One region of the Streptomyces sp. MNU89 genome, then DNA from elsewhere that is predicted to be linked to it. Evidence: riboswitches for the same ligand, from Rfam matches in the RefSeq annotation. Region 1 holds a riboswitch; the other holds the start of a gene.
What was found. Region 1 has a riboswitch for cyclic di-AMP ahead of E4N63_RS19425 (transglycosylase family protein). Riboswitches for the same ligand answer to the same signal wherever they lie in the genome.
Positions count from the first base shown of each region.

Region 2: linked by a shared signal. The riboswitch ahead of E4N63_RS29055 (transglycosylase family protein) and the one ahead of E4N63_RS19425 (transglycosylase family protein) in region 1 are both predicted to bind cyclic di-AMP.

Region 1 is NZ_JAJKLL010000001.1:4,509,222-4,516,836, forward strand. It holds gene E4N63_RS19400 (MazG family protein) at 1-282, shown strand, start outside; gene E4N63_RS19405 (DUF6479 family protein) at 311-745, shown strand; gene E4N63_RS19410 (lysoplasmalogenase) at 1,252-2,040, shown strand; gene E4N63_RS19415 (cytochrome P450) at 2,212-3,525, shown strand; gene E4N63_RS30680 (transglycosylase family protein) at 3,707-4,522, shown strand; cyclic di-AMP (ydaO/yuaA leader) riboswitch at 4,843-5,007, shown strand; gene E4N63_RS19425 (transglycosylase family protein) at 5,012-5,743, shown strand; gene eno (phosphopyruvate hydratase) at 6,031-7,317, shown strand; gene E4N63_RS19435 (septum formation initiator family protein) at 7,463-7,615, shown strand, end outside.
Region 2 is NZ_JAJKLL010000001.1:6,766,312-6,773,926, forward strand. It holds gene E4N63_RS29035 (phosphoketolase) at 1-1,113, shown strand, start outside; gene gndA (NADP-dependent phosphogluconate dehydrogenase) at 1,249-2,697, shown strand; gene E4N63_RS29045 (rod shape-determining protein) at 2,846-3,877, shown strand; partial or broken gene E4N63_RS29050 (adenosylcobinamide amidohydrolase) at 3,919-4,744, opposite strand; cyclic di-AMP (ydaO/yuaA leader) riboswitch at 5,116-5,334, shown strand; gene E4N63_RS29055 (transglycosylase family protein) at 5,339-6,553, shown strand; gene E4N63_RS29060 (transglycosylase family protein) at 6,938-7,615, shown strand, end outside.

The DNA.
Region 1 (7,615 bases):
CTTCGCACCAAGGCGGCCGAGAAGCGGCGCGAGTCCGTGACCGAGGGCATTCCGCTGGGCCAGCCCGCGCTGGCGCTGGCCGCCAAGCTCGCCTCCCGGGTCCGGACCGCCGGACTGGAGGTCTCCCTCCCGTCCGCGGCCGGTGACGGCGACGGCTTCGGCGAGGCGCTGCTGGCCCTGGCGGTGCGGGCCGAGGCGGCCGGCACCGACCCGGAGTCCGCGCTCCGCGCGGCGGCCCGGGTCTACCGGGACGCGGTCCGGGAGGCCGAGCGGTCCGATTGAGCCCGACCCGCAGGGGTACCCGGCAGCCATGGATCTGCTGAGCTTGGAATTCGCGGTGGAGGAAGACCTCCTGGTGGGCCTCGGTCCGCTGTTCATCGGGCTGGCAGTCGTGGCGGCCCTGATCGCGGCCGTGTGGTTCGGCCGGAGGATGAAGGCACGGGAGCCCGGCGTCCCCAAGGGGCCGCAGCAGCGCTCCGGCGCCTGGCAGACCCGCCAGGAGTACGGCCACACCACGTCACCGGATCACGGCCCGGGGCACCAGGACGCACTGGGTCACGGGGAAGCGGTCGAGGGACACCGTGACCACTCTCCCGAACTGCCCCGGGACGGCCATCGCTACCTCCCGCACGAGCTGGGCCCGTACGGCGTCGAGGAGGAGGCTCCCGGCACCGGCGAGGTCGGCGGCCCCGCCCCGAAGCGTCCCACCTGGGACCGCGGCGGCAGCGGCCACGGCACGGGCTGACGGGCCGGCGGGCTGAGGGGTTGGCGGCCGGGCCGCGGCGCTGAGCGGTCGGCGGACCGACGGGTCCGGGGCGAGGGCGTCCCGGTCCGTCCTGCCCGTCCGGACCCGCCCCGCCCGGTTCTTGCCCGGGCCGTACGACCGGTCCGTTCCCCGTACAACCTGCTCGGGCCGCCGCCGCTGCCGACCGGGGCTGTCCGCCCGTACAACCGGCCAGGCGGGTACGGGCCACGCGGCCGCCCGGGACCGGCCCACGCCCGGGACCGGCCCACGCCCGGGACCGGCCCACGCCCGGGACGGCCCGGGACCGGGCGGTGCCCGTGGCTCCGGTTGAGGTCCCGCCCGCCCCACCGCCCCGGTCCCGTTCCCCGGTCGCCCGCCGCATCCCACAACGACAGGGCCGGGCGCCGGGAGACACCAGGGACACCACCGATCACCGCACGTCACCGCGTCCTCCGTCCCGGCAGAGACTGTTGACGCCGTGTCTACCGACGGCGAGACTGCCCGGCATGACGATCACCGGGTGGAGCGAAGTACGCGGCGGGAGCACCGGCCGGGACGGCCGGACGGTCCGCCGGGGCGGGCTGCTGCGGCGGACCGCCGCGGCCGCCGCCCGGATGGCGCGGCCCGACGGCCACGGACGCGGCCCGCTGGTCGCCTTCGGCGCGCTGGCCGCCGCCGACCTGATAGCCGTGGCCCGCGGCCCCCGCGGCTGGGAGCGCGCCGCCAAGCCCCTGCTGATGCCCGCCCTCGCGGCCCACGTGCTGCGCCGCAGGCCCGACGGGAAGACGCCCGCACCGGCACCGCTGGTCGCGGGCCTCGCCTGTGCCACCGTCGGCGACACCGCCCTGCTCTTCGACGAGCACGAGCCCGCCTTTCTCCTCGGCATGGCCGCCTTCCTCGGCACCCAGGTCGGCTACACCACCGGCTACGCCCGGCTCGGCGCGTTCCGCGCGATCCGCGAGCGGCCCCTGCCGGCCCTCGGCTGCCTGGCCGCCTGGGCGGCCGCCAACGCGGTCATCTCCCCGGGGCTGGAGAAGAAGCTGCGCCTGCCGGTCGCCGGATACAGCCTGGCGCTGATGACGATGGGCGCGGCCGGCCTCGGGGTCGGGGGCAAGGTGGGCGCGGGAGCGGTGGCGTTCGTCGGCTCGGACCTGCTGATCGGCCTCCAGGCCGCGGGCCGCAAGGTGCCGGGCCAGGAGCTCATGATCATGGCGGGCTATCTCGCCGGCCAATACCTGATCACCACCGGCTGGCTGGAACGCCGGGAGAAGCAGGAGCGCTCCCTGCCCGGCTGACGCCGCTGGGGCCGTACGCTCCGCGACGGGCGAGGCCGCGAGCCGCCGGGGCACCGGCCGGACCCCCGGCGGGGCAGCGTCCGGCCACCGCCCAGGCACCGTCCGTGGCCCGCCCGGTTCCCGGGCCGGGGGCCCCGCGGGCCCGTCCGGGCGCCGGGTACGGTCGGACACGTGCCCGAGAAGACCGTCGCCCCGTCCCCGCCCGAGCTGTTCACCAAGGAGTTCGCCGACGATCCGTACCCGGCGTACGCCTGGCTGCGCGAGCACAGCCCCGTGCACCGCACCACGCTGCCCAGCGGGGTGGAGGCCTGGCTCGTGACCCGGTACGCCGACGCCCGTCAGGCCCTGGCCGACGGGCGGTTGTCGAAGAACCCCGCGCACCACTCCGGGTCGGCGCGCGCCAAGGGCAAGACGGGCATTCCCGGTGAGCGCGGCGCCGACCTGATGACCCATCTGCTGAACATCGACCCGCCCGACCACACCCGGCTGCGCCGCCTCGTCTCCAAGGCGTTCACACCCCGCCGGGTGGCCGCCTTCGAGCCGCGCGTGCGGGAGCTGACGGACCGGCTCATCGACGGCTTCGCCGCCCGCGGGGAGGCCGATCTCATCCACGAGTTCGCGTTCCCGCTGCCCATCTACGCGATCTGCGATCTGCTGGGCGTCCCGCGCGAGGACCAGGACGACTTCCGCGACTGGGCGGGCATGATGATGCGCCACTCCGGGCCCGGCGGCGACCGGGCGCCGCGCGGCGGCGTGGGCCGGTCGGTCCGGAAGATGCGCGACTACCTCGCCGAGCTGATCCACCGCAAGCGGGCCGCGCTCGGACCGGTGGCCCGCCCCGGTGAGGACCTGATCTCCGGTCTGATCCGGGCGAGCGACCACGGCGAGCACCTCACCGAGGGAGAGGCCGCCGCCATGGCCTTCATCCTCCTGTTCGCCGGCTTCGAGACCACCGTGAACCTCATCGGCAACGGCATGTACACCCTGCTCCGCCAACCCGGCCCGCGCGAGCGGCTCCAGCGCTCACTGGCCGCCGGCGAGACGGAGCTGCTGGCCACCGGGGTCGAGGAACTGCTGCGCTACGACGGCCCGGTGGAGCTGGCGACCTGGCGCTACGCCTCCGAGCCGACCGTCATCGGCGGGCAGCGCATCGACGCCGGCGACCCGGTGCTGGTGGTGCTCGCCGCCGCCGACCGCGACCCGGCGCGCTTCACGGACCCGGACACCCCGGACCTCTCCCGCACCGACAACCCGCACCTCGGCTACGGCCACGGCATCCACTACTGTCTCGGGGCCCCGCTCGCCCGGCTGGAGGCGCGCACCGCGCTGGCGACCCTGCTGCGCAGGCTCCCGGATCTCCGGCTGGCGGCCGATCCGGCGGAGTTGCGATGGCGCGGCGGACTGATCATGCGCGGTCTGCGTACCCTGCCGGTGGAGTTCGCCCCTGTGCCCGTACCGGACCCGGGGGAAACACGCCGCACCTGACGTGGCATCATTCGTGATCTTTGCGTGATCTCCACTACATCGACTTGTGACGCGCCTCCGGTGCCCGCTATTTTTCGGCGGGACTTGACCTTCGGCCCTCGACGAAAGGCCCTTCATGCTTTCCGGCAACGGCAGACACCGCAAACCCCGTCAGGCTCCTGCCCTTCTCGTCACGGCGGGCGTGGCCGGCGCGGGGATCGCGATGCCGCTGCTCGGCGCGACGGGCGCGCAGGCCGCCGACGCCGGCACCTGGGACAAGGTCGCCGAGTGCGAGAGCGGCGGCCTGTGGAGCGCGGACACCGGCAACGGCTACTACGGCGGGCTGCAGTTCACCCAGCAGACGTGGGAGCAGTACGGGGGGCTGGACTACGCGCCCAGCGCCGACCAGGCCAGCCGCAATGCGCAGATCGCCGTCGCGGAGAAGGTCCTCGCGGCCGTCGGTCCGAGCGCCTGGCCGAAGTGCGGTGCGGACGCGGGCCTCACCGCGAAGGGCAAGGCGGCGGACGCGGCCTCCGAAGACTCCGAGGCCGCGGGCGGAGAGCAGTCGGGCGGTCTGCTCGGCGGCCTGCTGGAGATCGGCGGTTCCGGTGACGACGCCGACGGCTCAGGCGCCGGGGACTCCGCGCCCGGGCAGGGCGGCGAGTCCGCCGCGCCGTCGGACGAGGAGGAGCCGGGCGAGGGCCTCCTTGACCTGGGGCTGTCCGGCACCGCCGACGAGAAGGCCCCCTCGAAGAGTGGCAAGCACCGCGGCGGGCCCGCGCCGGAGGAGACCGCGGCGGAGTCCGGGAGCGAGGACGGGGACCGCGCGTCCGGGCGCCACGCCTCCCGTGACGACGCGGCGGCCGACCGCGGTACCGAGCGCACGTCGCCGGAGCCCGGCCCCTACGCCGTGCTTCCGGACGCCGTCTACGGTGGCGCGGCGGATGACCGTTCGGTGTCGGGTGAGTGGACGTACTCCGCGAACGCCGCGACGTGGTCGGCGCGGCCCGCGCTCTGATCCGTCCCCGCGGCGGCCGGGCGCGCACCGTCCCGCGGGACGCGGGGCACCGGCTCCGGCCGCTCCGGGCCGGGGCGGCAGCACACCGGTGCGGCGCGCGGTCCCTGCGTCCCATCGGATGAACCGGGGCCACCGGCCGCCCTCTTCGCCGTCCCGGCCGTCACCTGCGACAACGGCGGTACGGACGACGGTGCGGGAGGTAAGTGACGGTGTGTCGGGTTATGTCCCGTCAGTGACGATGTGCTTAACGTCTTATCGCTCGCCGCCAGCGGGCACCCCCGACCACCACGCCGAGTCCTGCCGGTGGCCGGAGGGCAGTCGCCGCGCAAGCGCCGTAGGCAGGAGCGGGGGACCCAGGTAAGTGCCGTGAGGACCGCCCGCGCGGACCGACCGGCTAGGGGTGAAGCCCAGTGCGGGAGCACTCGGCAGGGCCGCTCACAGCCCCAACCCGACAGCTCACCTCGCAGGCGTCGGTGAGAGAGACGTTTCATGCTGCGTACCGGTTACAAGGGCAGGCACCGCCGCCCCGCCCCGCCCAAGTCACGTCGTATCGTCACGTTCGCCGGCGCTGCCGGCACCGCCGCGGCCATCCCGCTCGTGGGCACCGCCGACACCGCCTCCGCCGCCTCCGTCGACACCTGGGAGGCCGTGGCCCAGTGCGAGTCCAGCGGCAACTGGAAGATCAACACCGGCAACGGCCACTACGGCGGGCTGCAGTTCAAGCAGTCCAGCTGGAAGGCCGCGGGCGGGCTGCGCTACGCCCCGCGCGCCGACCTCGCCACCAAGGAAGAGCAGATCGCGACCGCCGAACGGCTGCTCGCCATGCAGGGCCCGGGCGCCTGGACCTGCGCCGGGGCGGGCGGGCTGAAGGCGGGCGGCCCCGCCCCCGGCGTCGCCCCGCTCACCGGACTCGGCCGGGACGCCGGCGAGCAGGAGCAGGCCGCGCCGCGGCAGGAGCGGTCCGCGGACGCGCCCGCCGCCCGGGCGGAGCAGCGGGACGCGGCTGGGGCGCCGAAGACCGGGGAAGCCGCCGGGGCGGGGAAGAAGTCTGCTCCCGAGCTGGTCGACGGCAAGTACGAGGTCGTCGAGGGCGACACCCTCTCCGAGATCGCCGAGACCCTGGGGATCAAGGGCGGCTGGCAGAAGCTCTACGCCATGAACCGGGACAAGATCGACGCCCCGGACGTCATCTACCCCGGCCAGCTCCTCAGGCTGAGCTGACCGCCCCGCAGGGCCGCCCCGCTCCGGGCGGCACGGCACCGGCCCGGCACGCCCCCGGCGGCGCCGGGCCGGTGCCTTTCCGTTCCCGGCGCCACGGCGCCCCCGGGCACCTCTTCGAGCCACCTCATCCGAGGTGATTGCCCCCTCAATGCCGGATTTCGGATGTCTTTTCGTCTCGCCGGACGGGCGGTCGGCCGACCCCGGCCCCCCGGCCGGTTAGGCTCGTGGCGCAGAGCCGTTCGCGGCGAGAAAGACACTGCGATCCAGCGTCACATTCCCAGAAGGAGATGCTCGTGCCGTCCATCGACGTCGTCGTAGCCCGGGAAATCCTCGACTCGCGAGGCAACCCAACGGTCGAGGTCGAGGTCGGCCTCGACGACGGCAGCACCGGCCGTGCTGCCGTCCCCTCCGGTGCCTCCACCGGTGCGTTCGAGGCCCTCGAGCTCCGTGACGGCGACAAGAACCGCTACGGCGGCAAGGGTGTGGAGAAGGCCGTCCTCGCGGTCATCGAGCAGATCGGCCCGGAGCTCGTCGGCTACGACGCCACCGAGCAGCGGCTGATCGACCAGGCGATGTTCGACCTGGACGCCACCCCCGACAAGTCCTCGCTCGGCGCCAACGCCATCCTCGGCGTCTCGCTCGCCGTGGCGCACGCCGCCTCGGAGGCGTCCGACCTGCCGCTCTTCCGCTACCTCGGCGGCCCGAACGCCCACCTGCTGCCGGTCCCGATGATGAACATCCTGAACGGCGGCTCGCACGCCGACTCCAACGTGGACATCCAGGAGTTCATGATCGCCCCCATCGGCGCGGAGTCCTTCTCCGAGGCGGTGCGCTGGGGTGCGGAGGTCTACCACACCCTCAAGACCGTCCTGAAGGAGCGCGGCCTGGGCACCGGCCTGGGCGACGAGGGCGGCTTCGCCCCGAACCTCGGCTCCAACCGCGAGGCCCTGGACCTCATCGTGGAGGCCATCCGCAAGGCCGGTTACGAGCCGGGCCAGGACATCGCCCTGGCGCTCGACGTGGCCGCCACCGAGTTCCACAAGGACGGCTCCTACTCCTTCGAGGGCAAGTCCCTCTCGGCCGCCGAGATGACCGACTACTACGCCGAGCTCGTCGCCGCGTACCCGCTGGTCTCCATCGAGGACCCGCTGAACGAGGAGGACTGGGAGGGCTGGAAGACCCTCACCGAGAAGCTCGGCGACAAGGTGCAGATCGTCGGTGACGACCTGTTCGTCACCAATCCCGAGCGCCTCGCCCGCGGTATCGAGAGCGACACCGCCAACGCGCTCCTGGTGAAGGTGAACCAGATCGGCTCGCTGACCGAGACCCTGGACGCCGTCGAGCTGGCCCAGCGCAGCGGCTACAAGTGCATGATGTCCCACCGCTCCGGCGAGACCGAGGACGTCACCATCGCCGACCTGGCCGTCGCCACCAACTGCGGCCAGATCAAGACCGGTGCACCGGCCCGCTCCGAGCGCGTCGCCAAGTACAACCAGCTGCTGCGCATCGAGGAGATCCTCGACGACGCCGCGGTGTACGCCGGCCGCTCCGCGTTCCCGCGCTTCGGCCGCTAGCCCCGGCAGTACGCCAGTACGTCAGTACGTCATGTCCCCGGCCCGGTCCCGTACCGTGGCCGGGGACGTGACGCAACGGACGACAGGGGAGGCGAGCGTGGCCGCGGACCGCGACAGGGGTGCCCCCGCCGGCGGTGGGGCGAGGTTGTCCGGCTTTTCCCCCTTTTCCCAGCCGGGCTCGACCGCGACCCGGCTCCGGGCCCTCGGCGAGCAGGCCGCCGCCCGGGTCTACCGGGCCCGGCCCCAGCGCCGCAACCGGCTGACGGGCCGGGCCGCGCTGCTGGCGCTGGTCGTGTGC
Region 2 (7,615 bases), 2.3 Mb from region 1:
CTGTTCGGCCCGGACGAGACCGCCTCCAACCGCCTCCAGGACGTCTACGACGCGACCGGCAAGGGCTGGCAGGACGAGATCCTGTCCACCGACGAGCACCTCTCCCGCGACGGCCGGGTGCTGGAGATGCTCTCCGAGCACAACTGCCAGGGCTGGCTGGAGGGCTATCTCCTGACCGGGCGGCACGGACTGTTCTCCTCGTACGAGGCGTTCATCCACATCGTGACGTCCATGGCGAACCAGCACGCCAAGTGGCTGAAGGTCTCCCGCCAACTGCCCTGGCGGATGCCGCTCTCCTCCCTGAACTACCTGCTCACCTCGCACGTCTGGCGGCAGGACCACAACGGCTTCTCGCACCAGGACCCCGGCTTCATCGACCACATGGTCAACAAGGACCCGCAGACCATCCGGGTCTATCTGCCGCCGGACGCCAACACCCTGCTGGCCGTCGCCGGGAAGACCCTCGACAGCCGCGACCTGATCAACATCGTCGCGGCCGGGAAGCAGCCCTGCTTCGACTGGCTCTCCCTCGACGACGCCGTCAACCACGTGGAGCGCGGCGTCAGCGTCTGGGGCTGGGCCGGCAGCGACACCGGCCGGGAGCCGGACGTGGTCCTCGCCGCCGCGGGCGACGTGCCCACCCAGGAGGTCATGGCCGCGGCTTCGCTGCTCCGTGCGCATCTGCCCGATCTGGCCGTCCGGGTGGTCAATGTCGTGGACCTGATGCGGCTGCTGCCCCACACGGAACATCCCAGCGGGCTGAACGATCACGGGTTCGACGCCGTATTCACCGCCGACAAGCCCGTCATCTTCGCCTACCACGGCTATCCGTGGCTGATCCACCGGCTCACCTACCGGCGGAACGGCCACGCCAACATCCACGTCCGGGGCTACAAGGAGCAGGGCACCACCACAACACCGTTCGACATGGTCGTGCTGAACGACATGGACCGCTACCGGCTGGTGATGGACGTCATCGACCGGGTGCCCGGGCTGGCACTCCGGGCGATCGGGGTCCGCCAGCTGATGAAGGACAAGCGCAACGAACACCGTTCGTACATCCGGGAGCACGGCCAGGACATGCCCGAGATCCGCGAGTGGACCTGGGCTTAGCGGCCCGGTCGCCCGCGGGGCGGGTGGCCGCGCGGGCGGGCCGGGCCGCGGAGGTACGGCGGGCCGCCGGAAGCGCGGCGACCGCAGCAGACGCACAGACGCGGGGCAACCCCGCCATCGAGGGAGTCTTGAGATATGGCAGACACCGGGACGAAGGCGCAGATCGGGGTCACCGGGCTGGCGGTGATGGGCCGCAATCTGGCCCGCAATCTCGCCCGGCACGGCCACACCGTGGCGCTGCACAACCGCACCGCGACCCGTACCCGGGCCCTGGTCGAGGAGTTCGGCCACGAGGGCACCTTCCTCCCGTCCGACGACCCGGCCGCCTTCGTCGCCTCGCTGGAGCGGCCCCGCCGCGTGGTGATCATGGTGAAGGCGGGCATGTCCACCGACGCGGTGATCGACGAGTTCGCCCCGCTGCTCGAAGCCGGCGACATGATCATCGACGGCGGCAACGCGCACTTCGAGGACACCCGCCGCCGGGAGGCCGCGCTGCGCGAGCGCGGCCTCCACTTCGTCGGCACCGGGATCTCCGGCGGGGAGGAGGGCGCGCTCAACGGGCCCAGCATCATGCCCGGCGGCTCGCCCGAGGCCTACGCCGCCCTCGGCCCGCTGCTGGAGGACATCGCCGCCAAGGCCTCCGACGGCACGCCCTGCTGCACCCACATCGGGGCGGACGGCGCCGGGCACTTCGTCAAGATGGTGCACAACGGCATCGAGTACGCCGACATGCAGCTCATCGGCGAGGCCTACGACCTGCTGCGCCAGGTGGCCGGCTACCGGCCCGCCGAGATCGCCGAGATCTTCCGCACCTGGAACACCGGCCGCCTCGACTCGTATCTCATCGAGATCACCGCCGAGGTCCTGGCCCACACCGACGCCGCGACCGGCCGGCCGTTCGTGGACGTCGTCGCCGACAGCGCCGGCCAGAAGGGCACCGGCCGCTGGACGGTGCAGACGGCGCTCGATCTGGGTGTCCCGGTGTCCGGCATCGCCGAGGCGGTCTTCGCCCGCTCCGTCTCCGGCCACGCGGGGCTGCGGCAGGCCGCCGGGGGCCTGCCGGGCCCGCAGCGCGCGACGCTCGGGGCGGAGGACGCCCGGCACTTCGCGGACCAGGTGGAGCAGGCGCTCTACGCCTCGAAGGTCGTCTCCTACGCCCAGGGCTGGAACATGATCGACGCGGCCGCCGGCGAGTACGGCTGGACGATCGACCCGGGGGCGGTGGCCGCGATCTGGCGCGGCGGCTGCATCATCCGGGCCGCGTTCCTCGACCGCATCCGCGCCGCCTTCGACACCGACCCCAAGCTGCCCACGCTCCTGGCCGACAGTGAGTTCGCGGGGGAGATCGGCGCGGCGCAGCGGGACTGGCGCACGGTGGTCGGCACGGCCGTGGCGCACGGGGTGCCGACGCCCGGCTTCTCCGCCGCCCTCGCCTACTACGACGCGCTCCGCGCCGAGCGGCTGCCGGCCGCGCTCACCCAGGGCCAGCGCGACTACTTCGGGGCGCACACCTACCGGCGCGTGGACCGCGAGGGCAGCTTCCACACGCTCTGGGGCGGCGACCGCTCCGAAGTCGCCGGCTGACGCCGGGAGGGCCCGCGACGGGGCCGTGCGGGCGGCCCCTGCGGGCCGATCATCACACTTTCGAGGGAGTGAGGGGAGCGCCTCGCCCGCCGGCGGCCCCGCCCGCGCGAGTCTGATCCGGAGAGCAGCCGTCCGGAAAGGACTCCCCATGCGCTGGTCCCGCACCTCCGGCGGACCCCCCGTAGCGGTGGACCTCGGCACCTCCCGCATCCGCGTCCGCGGGCCGCGCGGGGGCCACCGCTACGACGGCGCGTCCGTCATCGCGGTGACCACCGGGTCCCGGCAGGTGGTCGCCGTCGGCGACCAGGCGGGCCGGATCCTCGGCCGCACCCCGCCGGACATCGAGGCGGTGGTGCCGCTCAGCCGCGGCGTCGTCACGGACTTCGACGCCGCCGCCCTGCTGCTCCGGCACGCGCTGGGCGGCGGCGGCCCCTCCCGGCGCGGTCTGCTGCCGCCGGGGGTCGTGACGGGCGTCCCCGCCTCCGCCACCGAGGTGCAGCGGATCGCCGCCGAGGAGGTGCTGCTCCAGGCCGGTGCCCGGTGGGTGCGGCTGCTGCCCAAGGGGATGCTCGCGGCCCTGGGCGCCGGGCTGCCGCTCTGGGACTCCGGCGGCACCATGATCGTCGACATCGGCGCCGGGACCACGGAGATCTGCGCCTTCGCCTTCGGCACTCTGGTCTCCGCCGAGTCCTCGCCGGTCGCGGGCGACGCCGTGACCTCCGCCCTGGTCACCCACCTCCAGCGGGAGCACACCCTGGCGCTGAGCACGAGCGCGGCGGAGGCCGTCAAGACCGGTCTCGGCCGGGTGGCGGAGACCGCGCCCGGCACCCGGCTGCCGGTCCGGGGCCGGGACCGCGTCACCGATCTGCCCAAGACCGTCTCGGTCGCGGCGGGGGAGCTGCGGGACATCATCGAGCCGGAGATCCGGCGCATCGCCCGGCTGGTCGTCACCGCCATCGGCAACTGCCCCGGCGGCGTCGCGGACGACATCGTGGAGCGCGGGCTGGTGGTCACGGGCGGCGGGGCGCTCTTCGACGGCCTCCCGGACCGGCTGGGGCGGGCCATCGGCATGACCGTCCATCTCGCCGGGGCGCCGCGCTCCTCCGTACTCGACGGGACCGCGCGCTGGATCGACGAGGTCGACCCGGCCGCCCGCCGGCAGATGCTGGCCCCGCTGTGACGGGCACCGCGGCCGCCACCGGCCCCCGCGCCGGCGGGAGTTCAGACCTCCGCGCGGCAGCCCGGCAGGGTGCGGGGGTGCGGCGCCGGCCCGCCCGGGCCCGCCGCCGTGTGCTCCCGCTCCCGCCGGGCGCCCTCCCGTACGGCGGTGTGGACCGCCCGTGCCAGCCGCGCGCCCCAGAGGGACCGCGGCCCGCCGAAGGCTTCCGGCTCCTCGCCGGGCCGGGCGGCGCGGGCCGCGACGCACACCGCGTCCGAGGGGGTGCCGGAGCAGTCGAAGCCCGCGTCGAGCAGGGCCTGGACCTTGGCCTCGGTCGCCGTGGCGACGGCGTTGACGAGTGCGGCGTCGCCGAGCGGGGCCGGTACGGCGACGACGATGTTGACCGTCCCCGGCGGCGGGGTGCCGGGGAACCCGGGCCGGGGAGGCGGCCCAGCCGCAGACACCGATGCCGGTGGTCACCAGCGCCTCCACACCGCCGTCGGCGGCGCGGGTGCACGCGTCCACCTCGGCTGCCGTCATCAGCCCCACACCGGGCCCGGCCAGCCCGGCGTCCCGGGCCAGCCCGGCCAGATGGCGGGCGGGATCGGTACGGGTGTAGCCGGGGCGCACCTGGGCGTTGAGCACCCAGCCGCGTTCACCGAGGCCGCCGCCCAGGACGGCGCTGCTGGCCATCCGCCAGCCCGGCCCGGCGCGCCACAGCAGGGCGTGGCGGCAGGCTCCGTCCTCGGTGCGGGCGAGCCGCTCGGCCCGCAGCAGGACCGGTACGGGCGCGGCCGCGGCGCGGGCAGGGGTGGTGGTCACGGCGGCAGTCCTCCGTCGGCCGGGTCCGGGAGGCGGCCGGGGAGTGGCCCGGCGCCCGGTGGCCATGATCGTAGACGCCGGCCGCGGGAAGGGGGCGGGCGGCCCGGCCGCGACCCGGGCCGCCGCCCCACTCCCACCCAAGACCCCCTCAAAACGGACAAAACATCCACCGGTGACGCGCTTCACAGAATGCGGAGGGGAAAGGTGACGCAATGCATTCGCATGCCGCTGTTTCGTCGAGGATGTAACCCTCTGCTGTTTCCGGGCGGCGAACGGCGAGGATTTTCGTCGCTCTTTGCTGAGGGTTGTGTGCACCGCGTCACGTCATCTCCGCAAATACCGCTGGTAAACACCGGGCTGCCCGACTTCTCCTTGCCTTGGTGAAAACCGAGCGCTTACGTTTGCCGCTGCTCCGCCGAAAGCTTGGCGGGCATTCTTCCTCCGGAACGCCGAATCCTGCCGCCGGAGGAGGGAAACCACGACGCACCACGGCAGGAGCGGGGGACCCAAAGGTAAGTCGCCGGACCGTGTGACACACCACACGGTGCGGCTCGGGGTGAAGACGCGCAGGACGGCCGAGCCGGCCGTGCGAATGCGTCCGGGCAACTCCAGCCCGAACCCGACAGCTCACCTCGTAGGCGTAGGAGAGGAAATACCCCTATGTCTCGCGGACGTCATCGCCGTACTCGCATCAGCCGTCTTTCCATCGCCACGCTCGCCGTCACCACCGGTGGCGCGGGCCTCGTTCTCCCCCTCGTCGGCGCCTCCGGCGCCAGCGCCGCTTCGGTCGGGACCTGGGACAAGGTCGCCGAGTGCGAGAGCACCGGTAACTGGAGCATCAACACGGGCAACGGCTTCTACGGTGGCCTGCAGTTCACGCAGAGCACCTGGGCCGCCTTCGGTGGTACCGAGTTCGCGCCGCGCGCGGACCTCGCCACCAAGGACCAGCAGATCGCGATCGCCGAGAAGGTGCTCGCGGGCCAGGGCCCGGGCGCCTGGCCGGTCTGCTCCGTCAAGGCCGGTCTCACCCGCGGTGGCGAGGCCCCCGCCGTCGACACCGGTGCCAAGCAGCAGGGCCGGGCCGCGGACGCCCCCAAGGCCGAGGCTCCCGAGGCGGAGGCCCCCAAGGCCGCGCCGAAGGCCGAGAAGAAGGCCGCCCAGCCGTCTCCGTCGGACGCCGGCACCGCGAAGGCCTCTTCGTACACCGTCGTCAGCGGTGACACCCTTGCCAAGATCGCCGAGGCCAAGGGCGTCGAGGGTGGCTGGGAGAGCATCTACGAGGGGAACCGCGAGGTCATAGGCGGTAACCCGAACCTGATCTTCCCGGGTCAGAAGTACTCGCTGGACGGCGAGCAGGCCGCTCCGAAGGCGGAGGCCCCCAAGGCCGCGCCGAAGGCCCAGAAGTCCGAGGCCAAGGCCCCGGCCAAGGCCGCCGAGAAGCCGGCCGTCCAGCAGGCCCAGGCCAACGCCGCGGGCTTCAGCGCCCCGGTCGCCGCCTCCCCGAGCACCCCGTACCGGGCCTCGGGCGGCAGCTGGTCCAGCGGTTACCACACCGGCGTCGACTTCTCCGTCGCCTCCGGCACCCCGGTGAAGTCGATCGGCTCCGGCACGGTCGTCTCCGCGGGCTGGGGCGGCTCCTACGGCAACGAGGTCGTCGTCCGGCACGCCGACGGCAAGTTCAGCCAGTACGCCCACCTGTCCTCGCTGTCCGTCTCGGCCGGCCAGACCGTCCAGGGCGGCCAGCAGCTCGGCCTGTCCGGTTCCACCGGCAACAGCACCGGCCCGCACCTGCACTTCGAGGTCCGGACCGGTCAGGGCTACGGCTCCGACGTGGACCCGCTGGCCTACCTGCGGGGCAAGGGCGTCTCCATCTGACCTCCCCGCACCGCACAGCACCATCCGAGGTGCCCGTTCCCGCCCCGCGGGAACGGGCACCTCGCCCGTTTCCGGCCGGGCGCGCGGGCCGGTGGCCAAAAAAAGGGGGGTAAGCCGCTGCGGAATTCGATCTTCCGGGGCGGAGAGCGGGCGGGCGGACGGCCGCTGCCGGCGCACCACGGATCAGCTGGGGTTACACCGGGAAACGGGCCTTCCCCCGCGCCACTCCTTTTCAAGATTCACTTCTTCGAAATCCGATAATCGTCCCGCAGATTCCCGGAATCGGTTGTGACGCGGAATGCGCCCGCCTATCTTGGGCACGGCCCGCGAACTCCCTTGCGCGGCCGCCTTTTTCGGCCCCAGCGCAGGAGAGGACCCCAGCCGATGCCCCCCACCCGCGGACGGCACCGCCGGCACCAGCCGAGCCGTATCTCCCAGGCATCGTTGACCGTCACCGCCGGAGGTGCGGGCATCGCCCTCCCGCTGGTGGCCGCGGCGAGCGCGAGCGCCGCCTCCACCGACACCTGGGAGCGGGTCGCCGAGTGCGAGAGCGGCAACGACTGGGACATCAACACGGGCAACGGCTACTACGGCGGCCTCCAGTTCTCGCAGAGCACCTGGGAGGCGTTCGGCGGCACCCGGTACGCGCCGCGCGCCGACCTCGCCACCCGGGCACAGCAGCTCGCGATAGCCGAGAAGGTCCTCGACGGCCAGGGCCCCGGCGCATGGCCGAACTGCGGCCCGCGGGCCGGCCTCGCCCGCGGCGGCGACGGGCCGGACACCGCGCCGGCCGCGGACCGGTCCGGCCCGCGCGCCGAGGACGCGCGGCAGAAGGAGAAGGCCGCGGGAGCGGCCGGGGCGGAGCAGCGGCAGCAGCAGCGCGCGGAACGGAAGGCGAAGGACCCGGCCCAGGCCGCCTCCGCCACCCGCGCCCCCGGCTCCCGCACCACCGACTCGTACCGCGTGGTCAGCGGTGACACGCTCTTCGGCATCGCCCGCGGGCACGACGTCGACGGCGGCTGGCAGCGGCTCTACGAGGCCAACCGCGAGGTGATCGGCGAG